DNA from 3 places in the Pseudomonas sp. NPDC089554 genome. Region 2 is predicted to be linked to each of the others. Evidence: predicted binding sites of a transcription regulator. Region 2 holds the regulator's gene; each other region holds the start of a gene.
What was found. The regulator FliA, encoded in region 2, starts transcription of late flagellar genes. The targets are predictions, from matches to a motif close to CTAAAGTTTNNNNNNNNNNNGCCGNTAA.

Region 1: the regulator FliA is predicted to act here: its motif matches at 2,094-2,121, upstream of ACQKPE_RS17420 (methyl-accepting chemotaxis protein).
Region 3: the regulator FliA is predicted to act here: its motif matches at 2,286-2,313, upstream of motA (flagellar motor stator protein MotA).

Annotation. Positions count from the first base shown of each region.
Region 1 covers NZ_JBNNVR010000060.1:5,024-8,911, forward strand. The annotation lists gene ACQKPE_RS17415 (pseudouridine synthase) at 1-447, shown strand, start outside; gene ACQKPE_RS17420 (methyl-accepting chemotaxis protein) at 499-2,064, opposite strand; gene ACQKPE_RS17425 (CPBP family intramembrane glutamic endopeptidase) at 2,260-3,036, opposite strand; gene acnA (aconitate hydratase AcnA) at 3,130-3,888, opposite strand, start outside.
Region 2 covers NZ_JBNNVR010000023.1:56,720-60,607, forward strand. The annotation lists gene flhF (flagellar biosynthesis protein FlhF) at 1-928, shown strand, start outside; gene fleN (flagellar synthesis regulator FleN) at 1,004-1,837, shown strand; gene fliA (RNA polymerase sigma factor FliA) at 1,834-2,574, shown strand; gene ACQKPE_RS09990 (chemotaxis response regulator CheY) at 2,679-3,053, shown strand; gene ACQKPE_RS09995 (protein phosphatase CheZ) at 3,072-3,860, shown strand; gene ACQKPE_RS10000 (chemotaxis protein CheA) at 3,873-3,888, shown strand, end outside.
Region 3 covers NZ_JBNNVR010000010.1:71,005-74,892, reverse strand. The annotation lists gene rsgA (small ribosomal subunit biogenesis GTPase RsgA) at 1-316, shown strand, start outside; gene motB (flagellar motor protein MotB) at 349-1,365, opposite strand; gene motA (flagellar motor stator protein MotA) at 1,369-2,220, opposite strand; gene ACQKPE_RS05330 (HDOD domain-containing protein) at 2,352-3,887, shown strand.

The DNA.
Region 1 (3,888 bases), on a different contig from region 2:
TCGGCCAACCCGGATACCCGTAGTGCGTACCAGCGGTTGTTCCCCGAGCGACGCATCGACAAACGCTACCAGGCCATCGCCGCAGCCCTGACGCAGCAGGCCTTTCCGTTGGTGCACAAAAGCCGCCTGGAGCATGGCGAGCCGTTCTTTCGCATGCACGAGGTAGAAGGCGCGCCCAATAGCGAGACCTTGGCCGAGGTGCTGGAGAAAAACGGTGAGCTGTGGCGCTACGGTTTGTCGCCGGTGACCGGCAAGACCCATCAGTTGCGGGTGCACATGGCCGCCTTGGGCGCGGCCATCTGCAATGACCCGTTCTACCCGGTGCTGCGCAATGAGCAGGACGACCTGCAACGACCATTGAAGCTACTGGCCCAGAGCCTGCGTTTCAACGACCCATTGACCGGTAACGAGCGTTACTTCGAAAGCCGGCTAAGCCTGGACTGGTAGCGGTAGGGATGAACGATGCGGGGCGCGCCACTGGCTCGCCCCGCATTGCTTCTAGCGGTTGAAACGCTCTACCAGCGAGTACTGGGTACCGGCGGTGGAGGTCAGTTCCTCGCTGAGCTGAGCCGAATGCTGGGCCTGTTCGGCGGTCTGGTCGGCAAGGTCGGCGATGGTGCTGATGTTGCGGCTGATCTCTTCGGCCACGGCGGTCTGTTCTTCGGTAGCGGCGGCGATCTGTGTGGCCATGTCGGTGATATTGGCGACCGCTTCGCTGATGCCCACCAACGCCTGGTCGGCCTGCATGACCCGCTCCACGCCTTCCTGGGCCTGGCGGTGGCCAGTCTCCATGGTCTGCACGGCATTGTTGGCGGTTTGCTGCAACTTGGCGATCAGGGCGTGGATCTGCCCAGTGGATTCAGCGGTGCGCTGCGCCAACTGACGCACTTCGTCGGCGACCACGGCAAAACCACGGCCCATCTCGCCAGCGCGTGCGGCTTCGATGGCGGCGTTCAGGGCCAGCAGGTTGGTCTGGTCGGCGATACCCTTGATGACATCCACCACGCCACCGATTTCGTCGCTGTCCTTGGCCAGCTGGGTGACGGTTTGCCCGGTTTCGCCCACCGCAGTGGACAAGCGCTCGATCGCTTCACGGGTTTCCCCGGCGATCTGCCGACCTTCGTGGGTCAGGCGGTTGGCTTCCTGGGTGGCGTCGGCGGTGCGCTGCACGTGGTTGGCTACTTCCTGGGTGGTGGCGGCCATCTGGTTGACTGCCGTTGCCACCTGCTCGGTCTCCACGCGTTGGCGTTCAAGGCCTGAGGAGCTCTTGTGCGCCAGCACGTCGGACTGACGTGCCTGCTCGCTGAGGTGCTCGGCGCTGTCCTGCAGGCGGGTGAGGCAGGTCTTCAGGCGCGACTCCTGGCTGAGCATGGCCATTTCCAGGCGTGCCTGTACGCCACGGCTGTCGGTGTACATCTGCGCGATCAGTGGGTCGGAGGTGGTCTGTTCGGCCAGGCGCAGCAGGCGCTTGAGGCCGCGCTGCTGCCAGCTCAGGCCCAGCAGGCCGAGTGGCACGCAAAGGGCTGCCGCCAGGGCGAAGCCCCACCAGTGCCCGAGCCAGCTACCGATCAAAAAACCCATCTGGCTGACCAGGATGAATGGCAGCCAATCCTGTAGCACCGGCAGCCACTTGTCGCGGCGAGGCACTGCCGACTTGTTCTGGTTCAGGCGCTGGTACAAGGCCTCGGCGCGGCGAATTTGCTCGGCGGTCGGTTTGACTCGAACCGACTCGAAGCCGACCACCTGGTTGTTTTCGAAGATCGGCGTGACATAGGCGTTGACCCAGTAGTGGTCGCCCGACTTGCAGCGGTTCTTGACGATGCCCATCCAGGGCTGGCCTTGCTTGAGGGTCTGCCACATGTGGGCAAACACGGCGGACGGCACGTCGGGGTGGCGTACCAGGTTGTGCGCGGCACCGGTCAGTTCCTCGCGGGAGAAGCCACTGATTTCGATGAAATCATCGTTGCAGTAGGTGATCACGCCCTTGGCGTTGGTGGTGGAGATCAACCGCTGCTGTGCAGGGAAAGTCCGTTCTCTCTGGGTAATCGGCTGGTTGTTACGCATGGGCAGTGTTTCCGCAAGGCTTTGGACACGTATCGGCAGACAGCGGGCTTTGTTGAGTGAATATTTATTCCGGCTTGATCTGGCGCAATGCCACTACTCTGGCGGTGCGCTAGGAAAAATCGTTTTTTGCCTGCATGTTCCGCGCGATATTTCATTATCTTGGCGAAATTATGACAGTTTCGACCCCGGCCCTTTTCAGGACGGGGCCAGCATGGGGTAGGTAAACAGCGTGAAATGCGCCAGGTTGAACAGGAAATGACACAGCACCGCGGCCAACAGCCCGCCATGACGGTAGGCCAGCCCGTAGCCGACACCTGCCAGGCTGGCCAGGTAGAACCACTGCCAGCCACCGCCCAGGTGCGCCAGGCCGAACAGCAGGGCAGCCACCACCAGCGCCAGGCCTGGGTGGCCGAACAACCGTTGCAGGCCGCCTTGCAGGTAGCCACGGAACAGCAACTCTTCGGTCAGGCTCACCAGCAGCAAGTTGTTGAGTATCCAGACCCAGGCCTGGTCGGGCCATTTCGGCGCCCAGGTGACCAGGCCTAGTGCCCAGGCGCCGCCCAGGCAGGCCACCAGGGTCAACGGCAGTGTCAGTGCCAGGCCGGTCAGCGCGCCACGGGCGCGCAGCACCAGCAACCAGGGGCAGGCGAGCAGTATCCAGAAGCCAATCAGCGGCTTGTCCAGGTTCAGGTACATCGAGAACGGCACGGCACCTTCGCTGAACACCGCCTTGTCGATCACCTTGGCCCCGAGGAAGCCCGGTAGCCAGTGCAAGGCCAGGGCGGCGGCGAGGACGATGAACAGCGCATGGCCGCTGGCCTGCTGCCAGCGTGCCGGGCGCCGCACCAGCCAGCCTGCAACGAGCAGCGCGAGGAACGCGGGTAGGGTGGCAAGGGTCAGGCTGCCGTAGGTGAGCGCCAATACGTAACCGAGGGTGAGCAGCAGCAGGGCGATCCAGTGAGGGCGGGGCATCGGAAATCCTTTTGGTATGAGCCGCCGGGATTCTAGACGCCGTTCCCTGGTGAGGCTATCGCGGCACAAGGCCGCGATAGCCAGGTGCATGGGCTACCGCCCGGCAATCAGCTGACGCAGCACGTAATGCAGGATGCCGCCTGACTTGAAGTACTCCACCTCATTCAGCGTGTCGATCCGGCACAGCACGGGAACCTGCTCCTGCTGGCCGTCCTCGCGGGTGATACGCAGTGTCAGGTCCATGCCTGGGCGCACCTGCGCATCGCTCAGCCCCAGCACATCGATGCGCTCCTTGCCCGTCAGCCCCAGCGCCTTGCGGTTGTCACCGGCCTTGAACTGCAACGGCAGCACGCCCATGCCCACCAGGTTGGAGCGGTGGATACGCTCGAAGCTTTCCGCCAGCACGGCCTTGACCCCCAGCAGGTTGGTGCCCTTGGCGGCCCAGTCGCGGCTGGAGCCGGTGCCGTACTCCTGGCCGGCGATCACCACCAGTGGCGTGCCCTCGGCCTGGTAGCGCATGGCCGCATCGAAGATCGACAGCTTCTCGCCGCTGGGCACGTGCAGGGTATTGCCGCCTTCCTCGCCGCCGAGCATCTCGTTGCGGATACGAATGTTGGCGAAAGTGCCGCGCATCATCACTTCATGGTTGCCGCGCCGCGAGCCGTAGGAGTTGAAGTCGCGCGGCTCCACGCCCTTGTCGCGCAGGTAGCGCCCGGCCGGGCTGTCGGCCTTGATGTTGCCGGCCGGGGAGATGTGGTCGGTGGTCACCGAGTCGCCCAGCAGGGCGAGAATGCGCGCGCCGCGCACATCGGCGATTTCCGGCAGCGGGCCGCCGATGTCGTCGAAGAACGG
Region 2 (3,888 bases):
CGCCATGCGCTCGGAACTCTCTGGCCTGCGCGAGCTGCTCGAAGTGCAGCTCGGCTCGCTGGCCTGGAGCCAGCTGCAAGGCAACCAGCCGCAACAGGCCAACCTGTGGCGCCGCCTGCAACGTATTGGCTTGTCCGGGCCCATCGCCCGTGAGCTGCTCGACATGACCGGTGGCATCGAAGAGCCGCGTCAAGCCTGGCGTATGCTCCTGGCGCACCTGGCGCGCATGATCCACGTACCCGAGGTGGAGCCGATCGAGGAGGGCGGGGTGATCGCCATGGTCGGCCCGGCCGGCATGGGCAAGACCACCACCCTGGCCAAGCTGGCGGCGCGCTACGTGCTCAAGTACGGCGCGCAGAATATTGCCCTGGTCAGCATGGACAGCTTCCGCATCGGCGCCCAGGAGCAGCTCAAGACCCTGGGGCGGATCCTCAACGTTCCGGTGACCTACGTCGACCCGGGCGAGTCCCTGGGCCAAGCCCTGGAGCCGTTGCTGCGCAAGCGCGTGGTGCTGATCGATACCGCTGGCCTGCAAGCCAGCGACCCGGCCCTGCGCATGCAGCTGGAGAGCCTCGCCAGCCGTGGCATCGCCGCCAAGAACTACCTGGTACTGGCCACCACCAGCCAGAAGCAGGTGCTCACCGCCGCCTACCACAGCTACAAACGCTGCGGGCTGGCCGGTTGCATCCTGACCAAACTCGACGAAACGGGCAGCCTCGGCGAAGTGCTGAGCCTGGCCATCAGTCATCAACTGCCGGTTGCCTACCTGACCGATGGACCACGCATCCCTGACGACCTGCAGCTGCCGCGCAAGCACCAGCTGGTAAGCCGGGCAGTGAGCGTGCAGTTGCAGGAAGACCCCAGCGAAGAAGCCATGGCCGACATGTTCGCTGACCTCTATCACAACCCCGGCAAGCGTGCGGGTTGAACATGAGTGCTGCAAGGAACCGAGCGAGACCCTTCAAGTGGACCGGATCCACGCGAAACAAGGTAAAGAACAGAAATGGGTAGCATGCATCCCGTACAGGTGATCGCCGTGACCGGTGGCAAAGGTGGCGTCGGCAAGACCAACGTTTCAGTGAACCTGTCCCTGGCACTGGCCGAACTCGGCCGCCGGGTCATGTTGCTGGATGCCGACCTGGGCCTGGCCAACGTCGACGTGCTGCTGGGCCTGACGCCCAAGCGAACCCTGGCCGATGTCATCGAGGGCCGTTGCGAGCTGCGCGATGTCCTCCTGCAAGGCCCGGGCGGGGTGCGTATCGTGCCGGCGGCATCGGGTACCCAGAGCATGGTGCACCTGGCGCCAGCCCAGCATGCCGGGCTGATCCAGGCGTTCAGCGAGATCGGCGACAACCTCGACGTGCTGGTGATCGACACCGCTGCGGGTATTGGTGACTCGGTGGTCAGTTTTGTCCGCGCCGCGCAGGAAGTGCTGCTGGTGGTGTGCGACGAGCCCACCTCGATCACCGATGCCTATGCCCTGATCAAGCTGCTCAACCGCGACTACGGCATGAATCGTTTCCGTGTGCTGGCCAACATGGCGCAGAGCCCCCAGGAGGGGCGCAACCTGTTCGCCAAGCTGACCAAGGTCACCGACCGCTTCCTCGACGTCGCCCTGCAATACGTGGGCGCGGTGCCCTACGACGAGTGCGTGCGCAAGGCGGTGCAGAAGCAGCGTGCGGTGTACGAAGCCTTCCCGCGTTCCAAGTGCGCCTTGGCGTTCAAGGCCATCGCGCAGAAGGTCGACAGCTGGCCGCTGCCAGCCAACCCGCGCGGCCACCTGGAATTCTTCGTCGAGCGCCTGGTGCAGCCCACCAGCGCAGGGCCGGTACTATGAGTGCGAGCGGTTTCAAGATGTACAGCAAGGCATCCAAGGATGCCCAGTACGAGCTGATCGAGCGCTATGCGCCGCTGGTCAAGCGTATCGCCTACCACCTGCTGGCGCGCCTGCCGGCCAACGTGCAGGTCGAGGACCTGATCCAGGCCGGCATGATCGGCCTGCTGGAAGTGGCCAACAAATACGACGCCAGCAAGGGCGCAAGTTTCGAGACCTATGCCGGTATTCGCATCCGCGGTGCGATGCTCGACGAGGTGCGCAAGGGTGACTGGGCGCCGCGTTCGGTGCATCGAAACACGCGCATGGTCAGTGACGCGATGCGCAGTGTTGAGGCCAGAACCGGTCGTGACGCTAAAGATCACGAGGTTGCTGCCGAACTCCAATTGAGTCTCGATGATTACTACGGGATTTTGAACGATACCTTGGGCAGCCGCCTGTTCAGTTTCGACGACCTGTTGCAGGACGGCGAACACGAGGGGCTGCACGAGGACGGTGCCAGCGGCCAGCTGGAACCTTCGCGTGATCTGGAAGACGAGCGCTTCCAGTCGGCCCTGGCAGAGGCGATCGCCAACCTGCCGGAGCGCGAGCGCCTGGTACTGGCGCTGTACTACGACGAGGAACTGAACCTCAAGGAAATCGGTGAGGTGCTGGGGGTTAGTGAATCGCGGGTCAGCCAGTTGCACAGCCAGTGCGCGGCACGCCTGCGCAGCCGCCTTGGGGAATGGCGGGCGCGTTGAGTGAAGGTTTCTTTGCGGTCGTTGCAGGTTGTACCGAATTGATTGAGCGCGCGCTCGGCGCCGAGCGCGTTAAAGACTGCTTGGAGGTCTAATTGAACAAAGATATGAAAATCCTCATCGTTGACGACTTTTCGACGATGCGGCGGATCATCAAGAACCTGTTGCGTGACCTGGGCTTCACCAACGTCAAAGAGGCCGATGATGGCAACACGGCGCTGCCGATGCTCAACAGCGAGCCCTTCGACTTCCTCGTGACCGACTGGAACATGCCTGGCATGACCGGCATCGACCTGCTGCGTGCGGTGCGTGCCGACGAGCGCCTCAAGCACCTGCCGGTGCTGATGGTGACCGCCGAGGCCAAGCGTGAGCAGATCATCGAAGCCGCCCAGGCCGGCGTCAACGGTTACGTGGTCAAGCCGTTCACTGCGCTGGCGTTGAAAGAAAAGATCGAGAAGATCTTCGAACGCGTCAACGGCTGAGTCACGTCAGGGGGCGCTATGGAATCCAAGAACGATTCTCTGGGGGAGTTCGAGTCGACCCTCAAGAAGCACGCCGAAGAACTGGTACAAAGCCTTGAGCGCGGCCAGTTCGGCGATGCGGTGCAGTTGATTCACCAGCTCAACCAGACCCGCGACCGTGGCCTGTACCAGGAAGTCGGCAAGCTCACCCGTGAGCTGCACAGTGCCATCGTCAACTTCCAGATCGACCCGCACATGCCGCAGGCCGAGGAGGTGTCGCAGATCACCGACGCTACCGAACGCTTGTCGTATGTGGTGCGGCTGACCGAGAACGCGGCCAACCGCACCATGGACCTGGTCGAGCAGAGCACCCCGGTGCTCAACGACCTGGCGAGCGAGGCCCAGGCCCTGTCGGCCGACTGGCAGCGTTTCATGCGCCGGGAAGTGGCGGCGCCAGAGTTCCGCGAGCTGGCCAAGCGCGTTGACGGTTTCCTGGCGCGTAGCGCCGAGGGCAACCGCGATGTCGCCAGCCATCTCAACGATATCTTGCTGGCTCAGGACTATCAGGACCTGACCGGCCAGGTCATCAAGCGCGTCACTGCGCTGGTGACCGAAGTCGAAAAAAATCTGCTCAAGCTCGTGCTGATGGCCAGCCAGGTCGACCGCTTTGCCGGTATCGAACATGACCACCAGCAGCTGCGTGCTGAAAAAGATCAAGAAAAACATCCGACTCGGGGTGAAGGTCCGCAGATTCATGCCGATAAGCGTGAAGACGTCGTGTCCAGTCAGGACGATGTCGACGATCTGCTGTCCAGCCTGGGTTTTTAGGGAGCACGTTTAATGAGCTTCGGCGCCG
Region 3 (3,888 bases), on a different contig from region 2:
CGACCTGTCGGAATGGTCGGGCCAGGGTACCCACACCACCACCACCGCACGCCTGTACCACTTCCCCAATGGCGGCGACCTGATCGACTCGCCGGGCATTCGCGAGTTCGGCCTGGCGCATGTCAGCCGCGATGATGTGGAGGCGGGGTTCGTCGAATTCCGCGACCTGCTCGGCAACTGTCGCTTTCGCGACTGCAAGCATGACCGCGAGCCGGGTTGTGCGCTGCTCAAGGCGCTGGAGGAAGGGCGGGTGTCGGCGCAGCGGATGCACAGCTATCGCGCGATCGTGGCGAGCCTGACCCAAGACACCTACTGAATGCGAAGGGCCGCATAGCGGCCCCTCGGTTCTCAGTTTTCCTTGGGCTCATCCATCTTCAACACGCCCTCTTCGAAGATGTTCAGCTTCTGGCGCAACTCACGCGGCTGCATCGGCTGCGACCCGTCGGCGGGCGGTGCCGAGGCGCCGGGTGCGGCATCGCCAGGCGGTGCCGGATTGGCCGGCGCATCGGGCGCACCCTGCTCGCCTTCGATATCGCGCTGGGCCTTCTTGGTCAGCACGACGATGTCGATACGCCGGTTCACCGGGTTGAGCGGGTTCTCGCGGTCGAACAGCGACGACGAGGCATAACCCACCACCCGCGCCACCTGTGCATCCGGGTAGCCACCGGCGACCAGCGCACGGCGCGCGGCGTTGGCGCGGTTGGCCGACAGCTCCCAGTTGCCGTAGTCGCCGGTGCCGGAGTAAGGCTTGGCATCGGTATGGCCACTGACGCTGATCTTGTTCGGCACCGCCTTGATGGTGTCGGCCATGGCCAGCAGGATGTCTTCGAAGTACGGCTTCAGGCGCGCGCTGCCCAGGTCGAACATGGGCCGGTTCTCGGCATCCATGATCTGGATACGCAGGCCGTCCTGGGTAATCTCGAACAGGATCTGGTCCTTGAACTTCTGTAGCTCAGGGTTCTCCTCGACCTTGTTCTGCAGCTCTTGCAGCAGCAGGTTCAAGCGCTCCTGCTCGACCTGCTCGGCCATGTTCTCGATCCGGTCCTTGTCCAGCTGGATGCTGGTGTCAGGCGTGGGCTCGGTTTTTTCTTCCGGGTTGATGGTCTTTTCCGGCGCCAGCTGCGGCGAGCCGCCCAGGTCGATGACATAGGGCGTACCGCTTTCCGAGAAGCCGATCGGGTCCTTGAAGTAGCCGGCGATGGCGATCTTCTGCTCGGGCGTGGCAGTGGACAGCAGCCACAGCACCAGGAAGAACGCCATCATCGCCGTGGCGAAGTCGGCGAAGGCAATCTTCCAGGAGCCGCCGTGGTGGCCGTCGCCATAGCGCTTGACGCGCTTGACGATGATGGGCTGATTGTTCTCCATGGCTTAGCGACCGCGAACCGCTTGTTCCAGTTCGGCGAAGCTCGGGCGGTGCGCCGGGTACAGCACCTTGCGCCCGAACTCCACGGCCAGCGACGGCGGCATGCCGGACGCCGAGGCCACCAGCGAGGCCTTGATCGCCTCGTAGACGTTCAGTTCTTCCTTGGCATCGTGGCGCAGCGAGGTGGACAGCGGGCCGAAGAAGCCGTAGGCGGCCAGAATACCGAGGAAGGTACCCACCAATGCGGCACCGACGTGCAGGCCGATGGACTTCTGGTCGCCCTCGCCCAGCGAGGCCATGGTGATCACGATACCCAGTACCGCCGCCACGATACCGAAGCCCGGCAGGGCGTCGGACACGGCAGTCACGGCGTGGGAGGGGTGCTCGAGCTCTTCCTTCAGGCTCATCAGTTCCATGTCGAACAGGCCTTCGAGCTCATGGGGCGCCATGTTGCCGGTGGACATGATGCGCAGGTAGTCGCAGACGAACGCCGTCATGCGCTCGTCGCCAATCACCGCAGGGTACTTGGCGAAGATCGGGCTGGCCGCCGGGTCTTCGATATCCCCTTCGATGGCCATCATGCCTTCACGGCGGCTCTTGTTGAGGATCTCGTAGATCAGGCCCAGCACTTCCAGGTAGAAGGTGTGCGTGAAGCGGGTGCCAAACATCTTCAGCGACTTTTTGAATACATGCATGGTCATGTATCCAGGGTTCGCCTGAAGGAATGCACCGAAGGCTGCACCGCCAATGATGAGTACTTCGTATGGCTGGATCAGTGCTGCGATCTTGCCGTGGGAGAGCACATATCCGCCGAGCACGCTCGCGAATACGACGATGATGCCGATAATTTTAGCCATAGGTTCAAAGCACTTGCTGTCGTGGTCGGGGTCAGTGTGCGGAAGCTGTTAAACACTTCTTCTACTTATCGGCAGAACTGCGCCAGACTATAGCCACAAATCGCGAAAAGCCAGTTTGGACTGATGTCAAAATGCCAATTGAAACCAAGCTACCCGCTCAGATCCCTTCCTCCCTCGATGCCTGGGTAAAGCTGCTCGACGGTGTTCGCGTACCGGTTCCCAAGGAAAGCTACGAAAGCGTCATGGCGGCCATCCGCGATAGCCGCAGCTCGCTGCGCGACATCGCCGAGCTGATGCAGGATAGCCCGTCGCTGGTGTTGTGCGTGATGCGCGAGGCCAACCACCCGGCCAACGCCAGCCAGGCGCAACCCGCCGAGAGCCTGGAAGTGGCCCTCAATCGCCTGGGCCTGACGCGCATCGCCGAAATGCTCGCGCGCCTGCCGGTAATACCCGGTGACGATTTCCCGCCGGTGCTGCGCCAGTTCCTGTTGATCAGCCAACATGCCACGCAGCAGGCCAACGGCCTGTTCGCCAGCCGCCTGGCACGCCTGTGGCAGGAAATCCACTGGGGCAGTTTGCTGTTCCTCTCGCCGCTCTGGGCCATGGCCCTGGCCTACCCCAAGCTGCTCGATGCCTGGGAGCTGCGGGTTATCCACAAGGGCGAAGAAGCCGCGCAGGTGGAGCACGAGCTGTTTGGCGTGCGCATCATGCATTTGTGCCAAGTTGTTGCCGAGCACTGGCGCCTGCCCGGATGGGTGACCCAGGGCTACCGCCTGCTACTCGAAGAGCGCGAGCAATTGGCGCAGGCGCTGCTGATCGCCCGTGAGCAGGATGCCTTCACCCAGCAACACCTGCTGGATGAAGCGCCGGCCCTGCGCCGCTGGTTCAACCAGCCACCCAACACCGTGCTGCTGGCCAACGGCCTGGCGCTCTCGGCGCAGGTCGGCTGGGACAACCCGCACCTGCTGCGCTGGCAACTGCTCACCGCGCTGTACCTGCAAACCTCGCTGGACGATGTTCAGCAGCAGGTTCACCAACAGGCTGCGGCCAGTGCCCGCCACCACGCCCGCCACGCCCTGTTCCACCCTGCCGAGGCGCTCATCTGGCCATGGGACCAGCGCCGCCCGCACCCCGACATGCTCACCCCGCCGCCGCCACCGCCCCATGACCTGGAGCGCTGGCGCACACTGTGCGGCGACCTGCTGGCCCAACCCAGCCCGTTCACCAATGCGGTGCACCTGGCGACCCAGGCGCGTATGGCCCTTCAAGCCTGCGGCCTGACCCGGATCATGCTGTTGATGGTCGACCGCCAACAGGACTGCCTGCGCGTGCAACAGACCGCCGGCGTGCCACGTGAAGCCGCCGCCCTGGTACTGCCGCTGGCTGAAAGCAAACTCTTGCAGCGCCTGGTCAGCAAGACCGGGCAACTGCGCCTGAGCCCGGAAAACCACGCCCAGTTTGCCGCCCTGCTGCCCGCGCCACTGCGCACGCTGTTCAGCGGCGAACACCTGCTGATGCGCTCGCTGGCGGTGGGCGAGCAAGTGCTGATGCTGGCGATCGCCGACCAGGACGGCAGGCCCATGGCCGACGTCAGCGTGCAGGGCTTCGCCAAGACCGCCCAATGCATCGAGCGGGCCCTGGCTACCTTCGCCAACCGCAATGCCTGAG